One region of the Promicromonospora sp. NPDC050262 genome, then DNA from elsewhere that is predicted to be linked to it. Evidence: riboswitches for the same ligand, from Rfam matches in the RefSeq annotation. Region 1 holds a riboswitch; each other region holds the start of a gene.

The links. A riboswitch is a leader RNA that binds a small molecule or an ion and turns the genes downstream of it on or off. The one in region 1 is predicted to bind thiamine pyrophosphate.
Region 2: another riboswitch for thiamine pyrophosphate. It lies ahead of AB0I29_RS19095 (TenA family protein); the one in region 1 lies ahead of AB0I29_RS04685 (YkoF family thiamine/hydroxymethylpyrimidine-binding protein).
Region 3: another riboswitch for thiamine pyrophosphate. It lies ahead of AB0I29_RS11025 (thiamine ABC transporter substrate-binding protein); the one in region 1 lies ahead of AB0I29_RS04685 (YkoF family thiamine/hydroxymethylpyrimidine-binding protein).
Region 4: another riboswitch for thiamine pyrophosphate. It lies ahead of thiM (hydroxyethylthiazole kinase); the one in region 1 lies ahead of AB0I29_RS04685 (YkoF family thiamine/hydroxymethylpyrimidine-binding protein).

What each region holds. Positions count from the first base shown of each region.
Region 1 covers NZ_JBFAKX010000002.1:279,906-284,547, reverse strand. Annotated here, with positions in the region: gene AB0I29_RS04695 (ABC transporter ATP-binding protein) at 1-1,275, opposite strand, end outside; gene AB0I29_RS04690 (ECF transporter S component) at 1,265-1,891, opposite strand; gene AB0I29_RS04685 (YkoF family thiamine/hydroxymethylpyrimidine-binding protein) at 1,884-2,546, opposite strand; TPP riboswitch at 2,605-2,713, opposite strand; gene AB0I29_RS04680 (glycoside hydrolase family 95 protein) at 2,859-4,642, shown strand, end outside.
Region 2 covers NZ_JBFAKX010000013.1:36,273-40,914, reverse strand. Annotated here, with positions in the region: gene AB0I29_RS19105 (glycoside hydrolase family 15 protein) at 1-1,658, shown strand, start outside; gene AB0I29_RS19100 (LLM class F420-dependent oxidoreductase) at 1,604-2,383, opposite strand; TPP riboswitch at 2,448-2,540, shown strand; gene AB0I29_RS19095 (TenA family protein) at 2,532-3,302, shown strand; gene AB0I29_RS19090 (SRPBCC family protein) at 3,395-3,826, shown strand; gene AB0I29_RS19085 (methyltransferase domain-containing protein) at 3,810-4,586, opposite strand.
Region 3 covers NZ_JBFAKX010000006.1:2,166-6,807, forward strand. Annotated here, with positions in the region: gene AB0I29_RS10995 (Rrf2 family transcriptional regulator) at 1-19, shown strand, start outside; gene AB0I29_RS11000 (sulfite exporter TauE/SafE family protein) at 224-1,138, shown strand; gene AB0I29_RS11005 (MogA/MoaB family molybdenum cofactor biosynthesis protein) at 1,135-1,650, shown strand; gene AB0I29_RS11010 (MoaD/ThiS family protein) at 1,699-1,938, opposite strand; gene moaC (cyclic pyranopterin monophosphate synthase MoaC) at 1,935-2,405, opposite strand; gene AB0I29_RS11020 (DUF4235 domain-containing protein) at 2,426-2,707, opposite strand; TPP riboswitch at 2,745-2,850, shown strand; gene AB0I29_RS11025 (thiamine ABC transporter substrate-binding protein) at 2,846-3,919, shown strand; gene AB0I29_RS11030 (iron ABC transporter permease) at 3,976-4,642, shown strand, end outside.
Region 4 covers NZ_JBFAKX010000012.1:133,576-138,217, forward strand. Annotated here, with positions in the region: gene AB0I29_RS18635 (SDR family NAD(P)-dependent oxidoreductase) at 1-647, opposite strand, end outside; gene AB0I29_RS18640 (aldo/keto reductase) at 682-1,713, opposite strand; gene AB0I29_RS18645 (TetR/AcrR family transcriptional regulator) at 1,838-2,422, shown strand; TPP riboswitch at 2,473-2,570, shown strand; gene thiM (hydroxyethylthiazole kinase) at 2,560-3,399, shown strand; gene thiE (thiamine phosphate synthase) at 3,396-4,100, shown strand; gene thiD (bifunctional hydroxymethylpyrimidine kinase/phosphomethylpyrimidine kinase) at 4,223-4,642, shown strand, end outside.

The DNA of each region.
Region 1 (4,642 bases):
CGACGGCAGGCCGTGCGCCACCTCCTGGCGCACGGTCGTGGCGGTGAGCTGGTGCTCCGGGTTCTGGAACACGAGCCCGGCCCGGGGGCCGTGCACGCTGCCGGCGGCGGGCCGGTCGAGGCCCGCGAGGCAGGTCAGCAGCGTGGACTTGCCGCTGCCGTTGGCCCCGACCAGCGCCGTCGTGGTCCCGGGGTGGAGCTCCAGGTCGACTCCGCGCAGCACCTCGCGGCGCCGGGCCCGGGGACCGCGCACCACGGACAGGCCGCGGGCGCGCAGGGTCGGGCCGTCGTGCGGGGCAGGGCGGGACGCGACGTCGGACGCAGGCCGGGCACCCGGCGCGACGGCGGCCCCGCCGAGCTCCCGCAGCAGCCGGGCCGCCAGCGACTCGCCCGCGAGGTGCGCTTCTACCCAGCCATCGCGCCCGGAATCAGGCTGTTCTCGGGCGTGATCGCTGGGTAGAAGCGCACCTCGCGGGCGCCCCAGGAGCGCCTCCAGCTCCAGGTCGAGCGGGAGCCAGCAGCCCTCGCCGACCAGGTCCCGGAGCATCGGCACGGTGAGGTCGCCGACGGCGACGTCGTGCCGGACGCGCCCGTCGGCGCCGAGCACGATCCAGCGCTCCGGGAGGGCCTCCGCCCCGGCGTCGCCCGCCAGCTCGTCGAGCCGGTGCTCCACGAGCACCCAGGCGGCGCCGGTCGTGCGCCGGACGACGTCGAGCGCGCGCCGCACGGCGTCGATCCCGGCGGCGTCGAGCATGGAGGTCGGCTCGTCGAGCAGCAGCAGGGTCGGCGAGGGCGCGATCGCCGCGGCGAGCGCCACGCGCTGCAGCTCCCCGCCCGACAGCTCCGCCGTGGCCCGCCCGGCCAGGGCCGCCGCCCCGGCCCGTTCGAGCGCCGTGCGCACGAGCGGGCCGATCGCGGCAGGGTCGACGGCGAGGTTCTCCAGCGGGAACGCGACCTCGTCGAGCACGTCGGGGAGGCAGACGCCGGACTCCGGGTCCTGGGCCACGACGCCCACGACGTCGGCGAGCGCCGCGATCCCGGTACCGGCCACGGACCTGCCGGCGACGCTCACCGCGCCGTCCACCTGCGCGTGGACGGCGTGCGGGACCGCGCCGTGCAGCAGCCGGAGCAGCGTCGACTTGCCGGACCCCGACGGGCCGAGCACGAGCACGCTCTGCCCTGCGTCGATGCGCAGGTCGACCGGTCCCACCCCGTCGCCGGTGCCATACACCGCCTCCAGGCCGGTGGCCTCGACGACGACGGCGTCAGCGCTCACGGCGCACCACGGGCCCGCGGAGCGCGGCGTCCGCCCGGCCGATGGCGAACTCGTCGAGCACGCCGGTGCCGTACAGGCGGTCGACGATCACCTTGGCGAGCAGGCCGCCCAGCACGAGACCGGAGACGAGCTGCATCCCCAGGCGCAGCGCCAGGATGTCCTGTCCGTACCAGCCGAACCGGAACGCGGACCACACGAAGACCAGGCCCGCGCCCAGCAGGCCCGACGCCGCGTACACCCCCCATCCGAACCGGCGGTAGCGGGTCAGCGCGAACGGGAGCTCGCTGCCGGCGCCCTGGATCGCCGCGGCCACCAGCAGGAGCGGCCCGACCGGGGAACCCAGGAACACCACCTCGACGACGGACGCGATCACCTCGGCGATGATGCCCACGAACGGCTTGCGGATGATCGCGACCGCGATCGGCGCCACCAGGAGCCAGCCGCCCAGCAGCACGTGCTGGGCCAGGTCGCCGGCCGGTCCCATCGCCACGGCGAGCCCGTTCCACGCCTGCACGAGCGCCCAGTACAGGAATCCGAACACCACGCCGAGCATCACCATGAGCACGATGTCACGCAGCGGCAGCCGCGCCCGGCGGCGCGTCGTCGGCTCACTCATCGGTGCCGGCCGCGGTGTGGCTCGGGCTGTTCACCGAGAGGGTGAGGTGGCTGGTGACGTGCTGCACCGTGCGTCCCGCGAGGACCCAGCCGGCGAAGGCACTGGCGAGCACCCGTCCGGCGTCGCCCTCCAGGCGGGTGACGAAGTGCTGCGAGCCGCGGAACGTCCCGTTGTCCTTGGCCAGCTCGATCGCGGCGTAGATGTCGCGCATGTGGTCCGGCGTCACGTCCGCGCGGACGTCGTCGGCCAGCGGGTACAGCGCCCACTCGGCCGAGACGAACCGGCCGGTGTCGCGCCCCTGGGGCACCTCGGTGACCCGCGGGCCGGCACCGCCGGGCAGCTCGCACACCACCTCGCCCGGGCAGCCCCGGGACAGGTGCACGGTGATCGTCGCGTGCCTGCCCGACGCCGCGATCCCGGCCGTCAGGTCGGTCACGTACCGCAGCAGGTCGGCCTCGGCGCCGCCCACGTAGGTGCTCACGTCGCCGGTCTCGACGACCAGCCCTGTGGTGTCGGCCTGCCGCAGCGCGCCCAGGATCACGTCGACGTAGTCGTCCGACATCACCGCGGCGGTGATCCGCGCGCCGACGCCGAAGCGCATCGGGTCGCCGCGCAGCTCTGCGGTCTCGTCGGTCACGGTGGCGTGGTCCGCCATGAGGTCCTCCCCTGTCCGTCGGATGTCCGTCGGGCACAGGAGGACGGGACCGGTACGGCCACGTCCTGAGGTCGCTTCCTGCGCCGGCATGATCCGGATCAGGTTCAACGGTCGGAGTTCGATTACTCCCTCTCAGCCCGGCATACCGGACTCCCGTGCTCGGCGCTCACCGTAACAGCACCCGTCACACCACCTGGACATTCCGGCTGAGCACCTGGACGCTTCGGCTGTTTTGCCCGTTTATCACCCCTGTTCGTGCTAGGTTCCCGGACGCCTGGTTGAGCTCGCTCGATGACGAACGGAGCACCCGCCATGACCTTCGAATCAAGTCGCCGTGACTTCCTGCGCCTGACGGGCGCCGCCGGCGCGGGCCTCGCGCTCGGCGGGGTCCCCTTCGCCGCGCACGCCACGCCCGTGCGCCCGGAGTCCGACCCGGCAGTGCCTCCGTCGGCGGCCACGACGCTGTGGTACCCGGAGCCGGCCGCCGAGGACCGGATCATCGAGGAGGGCCTGCCGATCGGCAACGGCCGGCTCGGGGGCCTGGTCACCGGCGGCCCCGGCGACGACGCGCTCTACCTGACCGACGGCTCGTTCTGGACCGGCGGACGCAACGACGTCCTGCTGGACGACGGGCAGCTGCCGTACGGTCGTGACGACTTCGGCAGCTTCGGGCTCCTCGCGAAGGTGCGCGTCGCGGTCCCCGCGCACAGCGGTAACGCGGTCGGCGACTACCGGCGCGAGCTCGACCTCGCCAACGGGGTCGTGTCCGCCACCTATCGCCACGGCGGCCGGCGCTTCCGTCGTGAGGCCTACGCCAGCCATCCCGACGACGTCGTGGTGATCCGGCTGACCGGCGGACCCCTGACCGGCACCATCGCGCTGGACGGTACCCACGGGGAGACGACGTCCGCCGACGGGCGGCACCTGTCCTTCGCGGGGGCGCTCGGCAACGGGCTGCGCCACGCGGCGGCGGTGACTGCCGTGAGCACCACCGGACGGGTGGCTGCCGACGGCGGCGTGCTGTCGTTCGAGGACTGCACGGACCTGCTGATCGTGGTGTGCGCGGGCACCGACTACGTGCCGGACGCCGCCCGCGACTTCCGCGACCCGTCGGCCGACCCGCTCGCGCTGGCCGTCGAGAAGGTCACCGCCGGCGCCCGCGTGGCCGGGCACCGGCTGCGGGCCACGCACGTCGCCGACTACCGGCGTCTGTACGGGCGCATGTCGATCGACCTGGGCGACTCCACCACGGCCCAGCGGGAGCTGGACTCGTGGTCCCGGCTGACCGCCCGGCACGCCGACCCCGACGTACCCGACCCGGAGCTCGAGGCCGCGTACGTGCAGTACGGGCGCTACCTGACCATCACCGGCTCGCGCGACCGGCTGCCCATGAACCTGCAGGGCGTGTGGGTCCACAACAACACACCGGACTGGTACGCGGACTACCACACCGACATCAACATCCAGATGAACTACTGGCTCGCCGATCCCGCCGGGCTCGGCGAGTGCGCGGTCCCTCTCGCCGACTACTGCGTCGCACAGCTCCCGGTCTGGACCGACGTGACCGGCCGGCTCTACAACGACCCGCGCAACCGGTTCCGGAACTCCAGCGGCGAGATCGCGGGCTGGGCCATCGCCTTCTCCACGAACATCTACGGCGGCAGCGGCTGGGCGTGGCACCCGGCCGGCAACGCCTGGCTGTGCAGCACGCTGTGGCGCCACTACGAGTACAGCCAGGACCAGGCCTACCTCGAGAAGATCTACCCGGTGCTGCGGGGTGCGGCCGAGTTCTGGCGGGCACGGCTGGTCACCGTCACCGTGACGGACCCGAGCGGCGCCCCGCGCGAGGTGCTCGTCGACGACACGGCCTGGTCGCCCGAGCACGGCCCCGACGCTCGCGGCACCACCTACGGCCAGGAGCTGGCCTGGGACCTGTTCCAGCAGGTGCAGGTCGCAGCGCGCCGCCTGGGGCGGGACGCCGCCCTCGCCGCCGAGCTCGCGGACCTCCAGGCCCGGCTCCACCTGCCCGAGGTCAGCCCGGAGACAGGCTGGCTCCAGGAGTGGATGAGCCCCGCGAACCTGGGCGAGGTCACCCA
Region 2 (4,642 bases), on a different contig from region 1:
CGTCGGGCGGCGACTGCACGAGCCGGCGCTACCGGGACGGCACCCTGATCCTCGAGACGGAGTGGGAGCTGCCGGAGGGGCGGGTCCGGGTGATCGACCTGATGCCGCCGCGCGGGGACGAGGCCGACCTGGTCCGGATCGTCGAGGGGGTCAGCGGCAAAGTCGCCATGACCACCGAGCTGCGGCTCCGGTTCGACTACGGGAACATCGTGCCCTGGATCACGCAGGACGGGGACGCGCTGCGCGCCGTGGCGGGCCCGGACTCCGTGCGCATCGACTCGGTGGTCCCGATGGCGCGTGAGGGTGTGAGCGACGGGTCGGTGCTGCGTGCGGAGTTCACCGTGGGGCCGGGTGACCGGGTGCCGTTCGTCCTGAACTATCACGCGTCCCACCTGGAGACCCGGGACCCGGTGGAGCCGTACGCGGCCTTGCGCGACACCGAGGAGTTCTGGCACTCCTGGCTCGAGGGCTGCAGCTACACGGGGCAGTGGCCCGACGCCGTGCACCGCTCGCTGATCACGCTGAAGGCCCTCACCTACGCCCCGACGGGTGCGATCGCGGCGGCGGCCACGACGTCGCTGCCCGAGCAGCTCGGCGGCACCCGCAACTGGGACTACCGGTACTGCTGGCTGCGCGACGCCGGTCTCACGCTGCAGGCCCTGATCGGCACGGGCTTCATCGACGAGGCGCGCGAGTGGCGGGCGTGGCTCCTGCGGGCCGTGGCCGGCGACCCGGCGGACCTGCAGATCATGTACGGGCTCGACGGGCGGCGCCGGCTGCCGGAGTACACGCTCGACTGGCTGCCCGGCTTCGAGGGGTCCGCGCCGGTGCGGATCGGCAACGACGCGGCCGGTCAGCTCCAGATCGACGTGTGGGGCGAGACGCTGGACGCCCTGCACCACGCGCGCGAGGCGGGGCTGGAGCAGGACCAGGACGTGTGGCGGCTGCAGCGGGCCCTGCTGGAGCACCTCGAGGAGCACTGGGACGACCTCGACAACGGGCTCTGGGAGGTGCGCGGTCCGCGCCGCGCGTTCGTGCACTCGCGCGTCATGGCCTGGGCGGGCTTCGACCGGGCCGTCCGCGCCGTCGAGAAGTACGGCCTGGTCGACGAACCCGTCGAGCGCTGGCGCGCCGTGCGCGACCGGATCCACGACGACGTGTGCACCCACGGGTTCGACGCCGAGCGGAACACGTTCACGCAGTTCTACGGCTCGGACGGGCTCGACGCCGCGCTGCTGCTGATCGGCCAGGTCGGCTTCCTGCCCTGGGACGACCCCCGCGTCGTCGGCACCGTGGACGCCGTGCAGCGCGAGCTCGGCCAGGACGGGCTGCTGCGGCGCTACCACAACGAGGCCGACGACCAGGTGGACGGCCTGCCCGGCGCCGAGGCGACGTTCCTGGTGTGCAACTTCTGGCTGGTCGACGCGCTGCACGGCATCGGCCGGGTCGACGAGTCGGTCGCCCTGTTCGAACGGCTGCTCGCCGTGCGCAACGACCTGGGCCTGCTCAGCGAGGAGTACGACCCGGCCACCGGCCGGCACCTCGGCAACACACCCCAGGCGTTCAGCCACCTGGGTCTGGTCAACAGCGCGCTGCGGCTGGGTCAGCCTCGCGAGTCGCGCCAGGCGACCCAGTCCGTGACGGTCGACAGGTCGTAGTCCGGGCCGGTCACCCCGACGGTGAACAGCGTGGCCCCGGCCGCCACGAGGGCCTCGCCCTCCTGAGCGGGCGAGCCCTGCGCCTGCACCGAGCGCTCGACCAGTGCGGCGGTGTCCCGCCCGACGGCGGCACCGTGCTCGTCGAGGATCGCGGACTTGCTCGTCAGGGTCGGCACATCGCCGAACGCGTGCCAGATGTCGGCGTGCTCGGCCACGATCCGCAGCGTCTTGCGCACCCCGCCGCCGCCGATCAGGATCGGGATCTCGCGCGAGGGCGCCGGGTTGCCGGCCGCCAGCCGGGCCTTGATACGCGGCATCGCGTCGGCCAGGCTCGCGATGCGCGAACCCGCCGTGCCGAACTCGTAGCCGAACTGGTCGTAGTCCTTCTCGAACCAGCCGGCGCCCAGGCCCAGGATCAGCCGCCCGCCCGAGATGTGGTCGACCGTGCGCGCCATGTCCGCCAGCAGGTCGGGGTTGCGGTAGCCGATGCCGGTCACGAGCGCGCCGATCTCCACGCGCTCGGTCTGCTCCGCCCACGCGCCGAGCATGGTCCAGCACTCGAAGTGCTTGCCGTCGGGGTTGCCCCGCAGCGGGAAGAAGTGGTCCCAGTTGAAGATGATGTCGACGCCGGCGTCCTCGGCGCGGAGCACCGCGTCACGCAGGGCGGAGTAGTCGGCGTGCTGGGGCTGGAGCTGGACACCGATGCGGATCGGGCGGTCTGTCATGGCGGCAGCCTACGACCGGTCCGATCCGGCAGCCTACGGCCCGCCCGATCCGGTAGCCTCTGCCGCACGTGACACGGGGTGCCCTGCCAGGGCTGAGACCACACCCGTCGAACCTGATCCAGATCATGCTGGCGAAGGGATGTCCATCGTGACTACTTCTGTTGTCCCCGTTTCCACCGAGACCCCGGCCGGCGTCGCCGAGCCGGCCCGCCCCGCCGCCGTCCGCCCCTTCACCGAGGAGGCCTGGGAACGCATCGCGGGCTGGCGCGACGCCGTCGAGCACATGCCGTTCGTCCGGGCGCTCGGGGACGGCTCGCTGCCCGCCGAGTCCTTCGCGTTCTACCTCGCCCAGGACGCTGCCTACCTGCGCGAGTACTCGCGCATCCTGGCGCGGGCCGCGCAGGTGGCGCCCGACCCGGCCGCGCAGGGCTTCCTCGCGCGGTCGTCCGTGACGGCCCTGGAGGTCGAGACGGCGCTGCACCGCGACTGGCTGGGCGCCCACGCCGGGCTGGCGGCCAGCGAGGTCGCCGCGATCGTGCCGTCCCCCGTGACCGCGGCGTACACGGGCCACCTGCACGCCGCGGCGTCGGGCAGCTACGCCGAGACGGTCGCCGCGCTCCTGCCGTGCTTCTGGCTCTACGCGCATGTCGGGAGCGTGCTCGTGGACCTGGCCGGACGCCGCCCCGGCGGCCTGGCGGGGCACCGGTACGGGGCCTGGATCGGCACCTACGGCGACGAGGCCTTCCAGGAGTCGACCCGGCAGGCCCGCCGTCTGGCCGACGACGCGGCCCGCTGGGTCTCCCCGGACGAGCGCGAGCGCATGCTGCGGGCGTTCGAGATCTCGTCGGTGCACGAGTACCTCTTCTTCGAGCAGGGCCTGACCGCCCCGACCTGGCCGACGCCGCCCGTCCGCGCCTGAGGCGTGTCGGTCGGGCGCGAGATCGTGTCCCGAGGTCGAGACTAGGGGGTGACGCCGGCCGCCGGCGTCACCCCTCCAGGACAGGAGCACCGATGCCGAGCTACAGCACCTCCGCCGAGATCGACGCCTCGCCCGAGGCCGTCTGGGCGGTCTTGTCCGACGTCGAGCACATGCCCGACTGGACGTCGTCCATGACGTCGGTCGAGATCATCGACGGGCCCAACCCGCCGGACGTCGGCACGCAGGTGCGGATCGAGCAGCCCAGGCTGCCGCTCGCGATCTGGCTGATGGACGAGTGGGACCCGCCGCGCCACTTCGCGTGGATCAGCGAGGCGCCGGGCCTGACCACGCAGGCGGAGCACCTGGTCGAGCCCCTGCCCGACGGCCGCTCCCGCGTGACGCTCGCGATCACGCAGACCGGCTCCCTGGCCTGGCTGTTCGGCAACCTGGTGCGGGGCCGCACGCGGCGGTACGTCGACACCGAGCTGGCCGGGCTCGAGGCCCGGGTCACCCAGCGGGGCTGACGCCGTCCCGGGTGGCCACCGCGAACACCCGGCGGAACGCCAGCGGCGTGCCGTGCTCGAGCTCGGGGTAGGCCTCCCGGAGCGCCGCGCCGAACTCCTCCTCGAACCTGGCGCGCAGGGCCGGGTCCTTCGCCTCCAGCGCCTGGAGCGTGGGCTGCGCGCCGGTCGCCGAGATCCAGCGCAGCACCGGGTCCGGTCCGTGCAGGACGTGCGTGTAGGTGGTCTCCCACGCGTCGACGGTCCAGCCCGGCCGGGCCAGGAGCTCCAGGTACTCGGCCGGGTCGGCGGTAGCCCGTCGCTCGACGGGCCCGACGACGTCGGCGTACGGCGCGCGGGCGGCGACCTCACGCAGGAGCCGGTGGCTGGGCGCGTCGTGGTTGCCCGGCACCTGGAACGCGAAGGTCTGCGTGGCGCGGTCGGCCAGCGTGGTGAGGAGCTCGCGGTGCCCCGGGACCCACTGGAGCGCCGCGTTGCTGATGACGAGGTCGGCGGTGTGCTCGTCCGTGCTGAGGTCGGCCAGCACGTACTCGGTGCCCGGGTCGGCGGCGCGGGCCCGGTCGATCATGGCGGGGGAGGCGTCCACCCCGGTGACGTGCGCCTCGGGCCAGCGTGCGCGGAGCACGGAGGTGAGATGGCCCGGACCGCACCCGAGGTCGACGATCGTGGCGGGCGTGCCCGGCACCCGGGCGACCAGCTCCGTGAACGGGCGGGACCGCTCGTCCGTGTACTGCAGGTAGGCACCGGGGTTCCAGTCGGCCATCACAACTCCTCGCCGTCGAGTATCTTGATGTCAAGATACATCACGACGGGCCGGGC
Region 3 (4,642 bases), on a different contig from region 1:
GGCCTGGTCGAACTCCTGAACCTGACCGGACGTTGACGCTCGGCCGCACCCGGTCTGGCTGAACTCCGACGGACCGCGGGACTTTCACCCGACCTTCCCGTGCGCCGTTATCCGATCTCTGAGATGCTTGTTGTTTCCGACCGGGTTAGGTGGTTACCTTGACGCGGGCCTCACTTTGCCATGGCCCTGTGTCGTATCCCCCCGGACCTGGAAGGTCACGACCATGAGAACCCTGATCCTGCTGGCGCTCGTCGGCCTCGGCGCGCAGCTGGTGGACGGCAGTCTGGGCATGGCCTACGGCGTCACCTCCACGACGCTTCTGCTGGCTATCGGCACCAACCCCGCCGCCGCGTCGGCGACCGTGCACCTCGCGGAGATCGGTACGACCCTTGCGTCCGGCGCCTCCCACTGGCGCTTCGGCAACGTGGACTGGAAGGTCGTCGCCAAGATCGGCATCCCCGGCGCGATCGGCGCGTTCGCCGGCGCCACGTTCCTCTCGTCGCTGTCGACGGAGGTCGCCGGACCGGTCATGTCGGTGATCCTGCTCCTGCTGGGCCTCTACGTGCTGCTGCGCTTCACGGTGCAGGGCCTGCCGACCCGTTCGGACAAGCCGCTGCGCAAGCGGTTCCTTGCTCCGCTCGGCCTGGTGGCCGGCTTCTTCGACGCCACCGGTGGCGGCGGCTGGGGCCCCGTCGGCACGCCCGCGATCCTCGCGAGCGGCCGCCTGGAGCCGCGCAAGGTGATCGGCTCGATCGACACCAGCGAGTTCCTGGTGGCGGTCGCCGCCAGCGTCGGCTTCTTCGTCGGCCTCAGCGGCGAGGGCATCGACTTCACCTGGGTGCTCGCCCTGCTCATCGGTGGCCTGATCGCGGCGCCGATCGCGGCCTGGCTGGTCCGCCTGGTGCCGCCGCGCATCCTGGGCTCGCTCGTGGGCGGCGTCATCGTGCTCACCAACTCGCGCACGCTGCTCAACAGCGACTGGATCGCCGCCTCCGACCCGGTCAAGATCCCGATCTACGTGGTGATCTGGCTGGGCTGGGCCGCCGCCGTCGTCTGGTCCGTGCGGGCGCACCGCAAGGCCCTGGCCGAGGAGGCCGCCGTGAGCGAGAAGCCGGAGGCCGATAGCGTGTCGGCATGACGTCCGACCAGGTAGCGGTGATCACCGTCTCCGACCGCTGTGCCCGCGGCGAGGCCGAGGACCGTTCCGGTCCCGCGGCGGCGCGGATCCTGCGTGAGGCGGGGTTCACCGACCTGGTCACCCATCTGGTACCCGACGGCGTCGAGCCGGTCCGTGACGTGCTGCGGACCGCGCTCGACGCCGGCGCTCGTCTGGTGGTGACCACCGGGGGCACGGGGATCACGCCTCGCGACCTCACGCCCGAGGGCACGCGCGAGGTGCTGGACTACGAGGTACCGGGCGTCGCCGAGGCCGTGCGGCAGCGGGGCACCGGCGCGGGCATCCCCACCGCGGCGCTCTCGCGAGGGCTGGTGGGCGTGGCCCGGTCCGCGACCGGGACGCGGGCGCTCGTGGTGAACCTGCCCGGGTCGTCCGGGGGCGTGCGGGACGGCCTCGACGTGGTGCTCGGCCTCTGGCCGCACGTCCGCTCCCAGCTCGACGGCGGCGACCACCCGGCTCCCGTGCCGGGGTAGCACCGCCGGGTTCGTGCCGTCAGGCGCCAGCGGCCCGCCGGCCGGGCGTCAGCCGCCCGCGAAGGGCGGGAGCACGTCGACCGTGACGCCGTCCGGGACGGTCGCCTCGTCCGCCGTGGCGCGGGCGCCCGCGACCAGCAGCGCACACTTCGGCAGCACGTCACCGAGGGCCGGGTGGGCGGCGGCGAGGGCACCGCGGAGGGCGGCGACCGACGTCGGGCCGTCGAGCTGTTCGGTGGTGCGCCCCGCGGCCTCCCGGGCGCCGGCGAAGTAGCGGACCGTGATCACTCGGCACGCACCCAGTCGCCCGACTTGCCGCCCGTCTTGCGCTCCAGCCGCACGTCCGCGAGCGAGACCGACTTGTCCAGGCCCTTCACCATGTCGATCACGGCCAGGCCGGCGACCGCGACGGCGGTGAGCGCCTCCATCTCGACGCCGGTGCGGTCGGCCGTGCGGACGGTCGCGGTGACGACGACGCCGTCGTCGGTCACCTCCAGGTCCACCGCCGCGCCGTGCACGCCGATCACGTGGGCCAGCGGCAGCAGGTCCGGCGTCTTCTTGGCCGCGGCGATGCCCGCGACGCGGGCCACGGCCAGCACGTCGCCCTTGGGCACGGCGCCGTCGCGCAGGGCCTGGACGACGGCGGGGGCGCAGCGGACGAGGCCCGAGGCCGTCGCCGAGCGGACGGTCGGCTGCTTGGCGGTGACGTCGACCATGCGGGCCTGGCCGCGGTCATCGAGGTGCGTGAAGCTCACGGCACCAGGGTGTCATGCCCTCACACGGCGCTGCGCCGTGCGGCGATCCGCACCGCGGCGCGGTGCGCGCCCTTCGCGGCGAGCCGCTTGGCGAACACCGCGGTCCCGGCGGCGACGGCCGCGAACACGGTCGCCTGCACCATGTCGAGCTCGGGGTCGTCCGGCTTGTTCGGCGCGTCGTTGCCCGTCACGCCCTTCCAGATCATGCTGACGGCCTTCTGCGCGACCCAGCCGGCCGCGAGCGTCAGGGCGAGAGTGCCGACCTTCTCGGCGAGTGTCTGTTCCGTCTCAATCTTGGCCACCTCCACACCGTAGCCCTCGCGGGCCGACTAGGCTGCATGGAAACGACAGGGGAGCGCCCCGATGGCGCTGAGAGTGCGGAGAGCCGCAGACCCTTGAACCTGATCCGGGTAACACCGGCGGAGGAAGTCGGAGGAACGATGTCGCGTCTTTCCGGTGCCCACGGGGGCACCATCCCTACCGTCGCGGTCGCGCTGTCGGCGGCACTGCTGCTCGCCGGCTGCTCCGGCGGCTCCGGCTCCGGCGACGACGCGTCCGGCGCGGGCGACCCGGGGACCGTGACGCTGGTGACCCACGACTCCTGGGCGCTCGACGAGAAGCTGATCGACCAGTTCGAGCAGGAGTCCGGCACGACGGTCGAGGTCAGCGCCGCGGGCGACGCCGGCACACTGGTGAACCAGCTCGTGCTGACCAAGGACGCCCCGCTCGGGGACGCCGTGTTCGGCATCGACAACACGTTCGCCTCCCGCGCGCTGGAGGCGGGCGTGGTCGAGGAGTACACGCCCGCCGACCTCCCGGAGGGGGCCGAGCAGCTCGGCGGGGCGCTCACGCCCGTCGACCAGGGCGACGTCTGCGTGAACGCCGACGAGGCCTGGTTCGAGGAGTCGGGCCTCGACGTGCCGACGACGCTGGAGGACCTGGCCGACCCGCAGTACAAGGACCTGCTCGTGGTGACCAACCCGGCGACGTCGTCCCCGGGCCTCGCGTTCCTGCTGGCGACGATCGGGGCGTTCGGCGAGGACGGGTTCGAGGACTACTGGGCCTCGCTGGTGGACAACGGCGTCAAGGTCGCCGACTCGTGGGAGGACGCCTACTACGTCGACTTCTCCGGGGCGGGCGAGGGCGGCGAGCGGCCGCTCGCGCTGTCCTACGCGACGTCGCCGGCGTTCACGGTGAGCGAGGACGGCTCGGAGTCGACCACCAGTGCGCTGCTGGAGACGTGCTTTCGGCAGGTCGAGTACGCGGGCGTGCTCGCGGGGTCGGACAACCCGGAGGGCGCCCGGGCGGTGGTGGACTTCCTGCTCACGCACGACGTCCAGGCCGCCCTGCCGGAGTCGATGTACATGTACCCGGCTGACGCCGCCGTGGAGCTGCCCGCCGACTGGCAGAAGTTCGCGCCCCAGGCCGACGCCCCGTTCGAGGTGGACCCGGCCGACGTGAGCGAGCACCGCGACGAGTGGATCGAACGGTGGACCGAGACAGTCGTGGGCTGAGCCGGAGGCGCGGAGCCGCAGGCTCAGCCCACCACGGGTGGAGCCGGAGCCCGAGCCTGACCGGGAGCAGGGGGCACGGCCTCCGGCCCGCGCCCCTGCTCTGGGGGGCAGCGGTCGCCGTCCCCCTCGGCTTCCTCGCGGTCTTCTTCGCGTGGCCGGTGGCGGCGCTCGTGGTCCGCGGGTTCGTGCCCGACGGCGCGCTCGACCTCACCGGGTTCGTCGAGGTGCTCACCCGCCCGCGCACGTGGCGGCTCGTGGGGCTCACGCTCACCCAGGCCGTGCTCGGCACGGCGTTCTCGGTGCTGCTCGGCCTGCCGCTCGCCTACCTCCTGTACCGACGGTCGTTCGCCGGGCGCAGCCTGGCGCGCGGGCTGGTGACCGTGCCGTTCGTGCTGCCCGCCGTGGTGGTCGGCGTGGCGTTCCGCGCACTGTTCGCGCCGAGCGGCGCGCTCGGGTTCCTCGGGCTGGAGGAGTCGCTCGCCGGGATCGTCGTCGCGCTCGTCTTCTTCAACGTGTCCGTGGTGGTGCGCACCGTGGGCGGGCTCTGGGAGCGCCTCGATCCCCGGGCCGAGGAGGCAGCGGCCTCGCTCGGCGCCGGTCCGGCCCGCGTGTTCCGGACGGTCACGCTGCCGTCGCTCGCGCCCGCGATCACGTCGGCCGCGTCGGTCGTGTTCCTGTTCTGCGCCACGGCGTTCGGGGTGGTGCTGGTGCTCGGCGGCGTGC
Region 4 (4,642 bases), on a different contig from region 1:
GGGTGCGGCGCGTAGGCGCGGATCCCGTCGCCCGCCCAGCGCCGGTCGAGCTCGACCGTGAACAGCACGTTCGCCGTCTTGGACTGGGCGTACGCGAGCCCTGGGTCGTAGCCGCCGGCGGTGAAGTTCGGGTCGTCCCACAGGATGTCGGACATCCGCTGGGCGCCGGACGTGGTGGTGACCACGCGGGCGCCGTCCGCGGCCCGGAGCGCCGGGTGGAGACCCAGGGTGAGCTGGACGTGGCCGAGGTGGTTGGTGGCGAGCTGCGCCTCGTAGCCGCGGGCGTCCCGCTCGATCCGCGGCGGGGCCGGGTAGCCCGCGTTGTTGATCAGCACGTGCAGCGGTCGCCCGGAGCCCAGGTAGCGCTCGACGAACGCGTCGATCGACGTCGGGTCCAGCAGGTCGAGCCGGCCGACCTCGACCCGTTCGATGCCTGCGACGGCGGCGGCCGCGCGCTCCGGGTCGCGCGAGGCGACCGTGACCGAGGCCCCGGCCCCGGCCAGCGCCCGGGTGGCCACCAGGCCGAGACCCGAGTGACCGCCCGTGACGATCACGTTCCTGCCGGTCAGGTCGATGCCCGCGAGGACGTCGTCGACCGTGGAGGCGGCGGTGAAGCCGGTACCGAGGGGGTGCTGGCGATGGGACATGGCGGTTCCTCTCACACGGTGGAGCGGGGCCGGGTCAGGCCGCGGCCGCACGCTGCTCGGCGGGCCGACGGCGCAGGGTGGGCTGCTGGATGGCCGGCGGGTCGTAGGCCATGTCGAGGCGGCCGATGTCGGTGCCGGGCGGCACGATGGTGTCGATCCGGTCGAGGATCTCGTCGCTCAGGCTGACCTCGGCGCCCGCGAGCGCGCTGTCGAGGTGCTCCATGGTGCGCGGGCCGATGATCGCGGACGTGACACCGGGGTGGGCGATGGCGAACGCCATCGCGAGGTGGTTCAGCGGGATCCCGGCGTCCTGCGCGACGGGGATGAGCTGCTCGACGACATCGAGGCGCTGCTCGTCCTGCAGGTGCGCGAACCCGTACCGGGCCCGGTGGGCGTCGCTGGCACGGCCCTTGCGGTACCGGCCGGTGAGCATCCCTCCGGCCAGCGGGCTCCAGACGAGGGTGCCCATGCCGTACTGCTGGGCGACCGGCAGGACGTCGCGCTCGATGCCGCGGTTGAGGATCGAGTACGGCGGCTGCTCGGTGCGGAACCGCTCCAGCCCGCGCCGCTCGGCCACCCACTGTGCCTGGACGATGTCGGCTGCGGGCATCGTGGACGAGCCGATGGCCCGCACCTTGCCGGAGTTGACCAGGTAGGTCAGCGCGGCGAGCGTGTCCTCGACGTCGGTGTCCGGGTCGGGCCGGTGGATCTGGTACAGGTCGATGTGGTCGGTGCCCAGGCGGCGCAGCGAGTTCTCCACCTCGGCGATGATCCAGCGCCGTGAGTTGCCGCGGTGGTTGGGGTCGTCGCTCATCGGCAGGTGCACCTTGGTGGCCAGCACGACGTCGTCGCGGCGGCCCTTGAGCGCCTTGCCCACGATCTCCTCGGACTCACCGCGGGAGTACGCGTCGGCCGTGTCGATGAAGTTGATCCCCGCGTCGAGGGCCTTGTGGATGATCTTGACCGACTCGTCGTGGTCGGGGTTGCCGATCGCTCCGAACATCATCGCGCCGAGCGCGTAGGGGCTGACCTTGATGCCGGTCCGGCCGAGGCTGCGGTACTGCATGGGGCCCTCCTGGGGTCGAGAGGTCTGGTGGGCGTCACCGCGATGCCGTAGTCTGGAGCTAAGCGGAACGCTTTTCCAGAACTATATGGAAAGCCATTCCGGTTAGCAAGAGATCGGGAGCGAAGTGATCCAGGACACAGAGCAGCGGCCGCTGCGCCGCGACGCGCAGCGCAACATCGACGCGCTGCTCGACGCCGCCAAGCAGGTCTTCGGCACGTCGGGCGTCGACGCACCCGCCAAGGAGATCGCCGACCTGGCCGGCGTCGGGGTCGGCACGCTCTACCGCCACTTCCCCAAGCGGTCGGACCTGGTCAAGGCCGTGTTCCAGGCGGAGGTCGACGCCACCGCCGACACCGCCCCGACGCTGGCGGCCGAGCACCCGCCGGTCGTCGCGCTCGAGAAGTGGCTCCACCGCTACACCCAGTTCCTCGTGACCAAGCGCGGGCTCGCCTCGGCGCTGCACTCGGGCGACCCGGCGTTCGACGCCCTGCCCGCCTACTTCATCGGGCGGCTCGGCCCCGCCCTCGGCTCGCTGCTCGACGCCGCCGTCGCGGCCGGGGCCGTCCGCGACGTCGTCAGCCCCCAGGACCTCCTGTACGCCGTGTCCAAGCTGTCGCTGCCCATGGAGGACGAGGAGCCGGACCACGGCCGGCGCATGCTCGACCTGCTCGTCGACGGGCTGCAGTACCGGGCCGGGACCGGCTCCTGAGCACTCGCCCGCGGTTCCGGGCACCGGCACCAGGCGTATAAGGTCGGCACCCATATGGCGCGGGGCGCCGGGCAGCAGCCCGGCTGAGATGCACCCGTGGAACCTGATCTAGGTAGTGCTAGCGAAGGGAACGCCTCATGGGCTCCGTCCTGCCCGACGCCGTCGCGTCGGTCGTCACCGCGGTGCGTGCCACCGCACCCCTGGTGCACTGCGTCACCAACGTCGTGGTCACCAACTTCACGGCCAACGTGCTGCTCGCCGCCGGCGCGGCACCGGCCATGGTCGCCGACCCCGAGGAGGCACCGGTCCTGGCCGGCGTCGCCGGCGGCCTGCTGATCAACCTCGGCACCGTCGAGGGCGGCCAGGCCGACGGCATGCGCGCCGCCGTCGACGGCGCCACCGCCGCGGGCGTGCCCTGGGTGCTCGACCCCGTGGCCATCGGCGCGCTGCCGCTGCGCACCCGTCTCGCGGCCGAGCTCTTCGCGCGTGGCCCCGCCGTCGTCCGCGGCAACGCGTCCGAGATCCAGGCGCTCGCCGGCGGCGCCGGCGGCCGCGGCGTCGACTCCCTCGACACGCCCGACGGCGTGCGGGACGTCGCGCTCCGCCTGGCCCGGTCCTCCGGCGCCGTGATCGCCGTCAGCGGCGCGTCCGACCTGATCACCGACGGCGAGCGGGTGGTGCGCGTCCAGGCGGGCACGTCCCTGATGACGCGCGTGACCGGCGTCGGGTGCTCGCTCGGCGCGCTGGTCGCCGCGTGCGCCGCCGTCACCGAGGACCGCCTGCTCGCCGCGACCGCCGCGACGGCCTGGCTGTGTGTCGCCGCCGACCGCACCACGTCGACCACGCCCGGCAGCTTCGCCGTCGAGCTGGTCGACCGCGTGTTCGACGTCGACGCCGAGGCCGTCGGTCTCGGCGCCGGCCTCGTGGACGAGCCCGCCACCGCGGCCGGGCACGAGCCCGCGCGAGCCGAGGCATGAGCGCCCGGATCCGCCTCGACCCGTCCGTCTACCTCGTCACCGACACCCAGCAGTGCGGCGGCCCCGCCGGGGTCGTCGCCACCGTGGGCGCGGCGGTCGACGGCGGCGTGACCGCCGTCCAGCTCCGGGACCCGGGCGCCACCACCCGCGAGCTGGTGGACCTCGGACGCGCCCTGGTCGCCCTGCTGCGGCCGCTGGGGGTACCGCTCGTGGTCGACGACCGGGTCGACGTGGCGCTCGCGGTCGACGCCGACGGCGCCCACGTGGGCCAGCGTGACCTCGACCCCGTCTCGGCGCGACGGCTGCTCGGCCCGGAGCGGCACCTCGGGCTGAGCGTCAGCACGCCGGACGAGGCGCGGGCCGTCGCCGAGCTGCCGCCCGGCACCGTCGACCTGCTCGGCGTGGGCCCGGTGCGGCCCACCATGACCAAGACCGACGCCCGGCCGGCGATCGGGTTCGCGCGGCTGAGCGTCGTCACGGCCGCCGCGTCGCTGCCGTGCGTGGCGATCGGCGGGCTGCGGGCGGACGACGTCGCCGCGCTGCACGGCGCCGGTGCGGCCGGCAGCGCCGTCGTCTCCGCCGTCTGCGGCAGGCCGGACCCGGCCGGGGCGGCCCGGGAGATCGCGCTGGCCTGGGCGACGGCGCGGGCCGAGGGTCGCTCCGGCGCGCGCTCGCGCGCCACGACGGGTCGCGCCTCGTGAGCGCGCCCGCACGGGACGCGGCGCAGGTCGCCGACGTCGCCCGCCCCACCGAGGCGCGTCCCGCCGCAGCCGCCGCTCGCGACGACGCCGCCCCGCGCGTCCGCCCGCCCGGCCACCCCGTCGTGGCGCTGACGATCGCGGGGTCGGACCCGTCCGGCGGCGCCGGGATCCAGGCCGACCTGAAGACGTTCGCGGCGCTCGGCGGCTACGGCTGCGCGGTACTGACGGGTCTGACGGCGCAGTCCACGACCGGGGTGACCCGGGTGCACCCGGTGCCCGCCGACATGGTTCGCGCGCAGCTCGACACGCTGTTCGCCGACGTCGCCGTGGACGCGGTCAAGATCGGCATGACCACGGACGCCGCCGTCGCCCGGGCGGTCGCCGCGGTTCTGCGCGACCTGCGGGCCGCGGGACGCGCGCCGTTCGTGGTGCTCGACCCGGTGATGGTCGCGACGTCGGGCGACCGGCTGCTCGCGCCCGACGCCGAGGCGGTGCTCCGCGACGAGCTGCTCCCCCTGGCCGACCTGGTGACGCCGAACCTG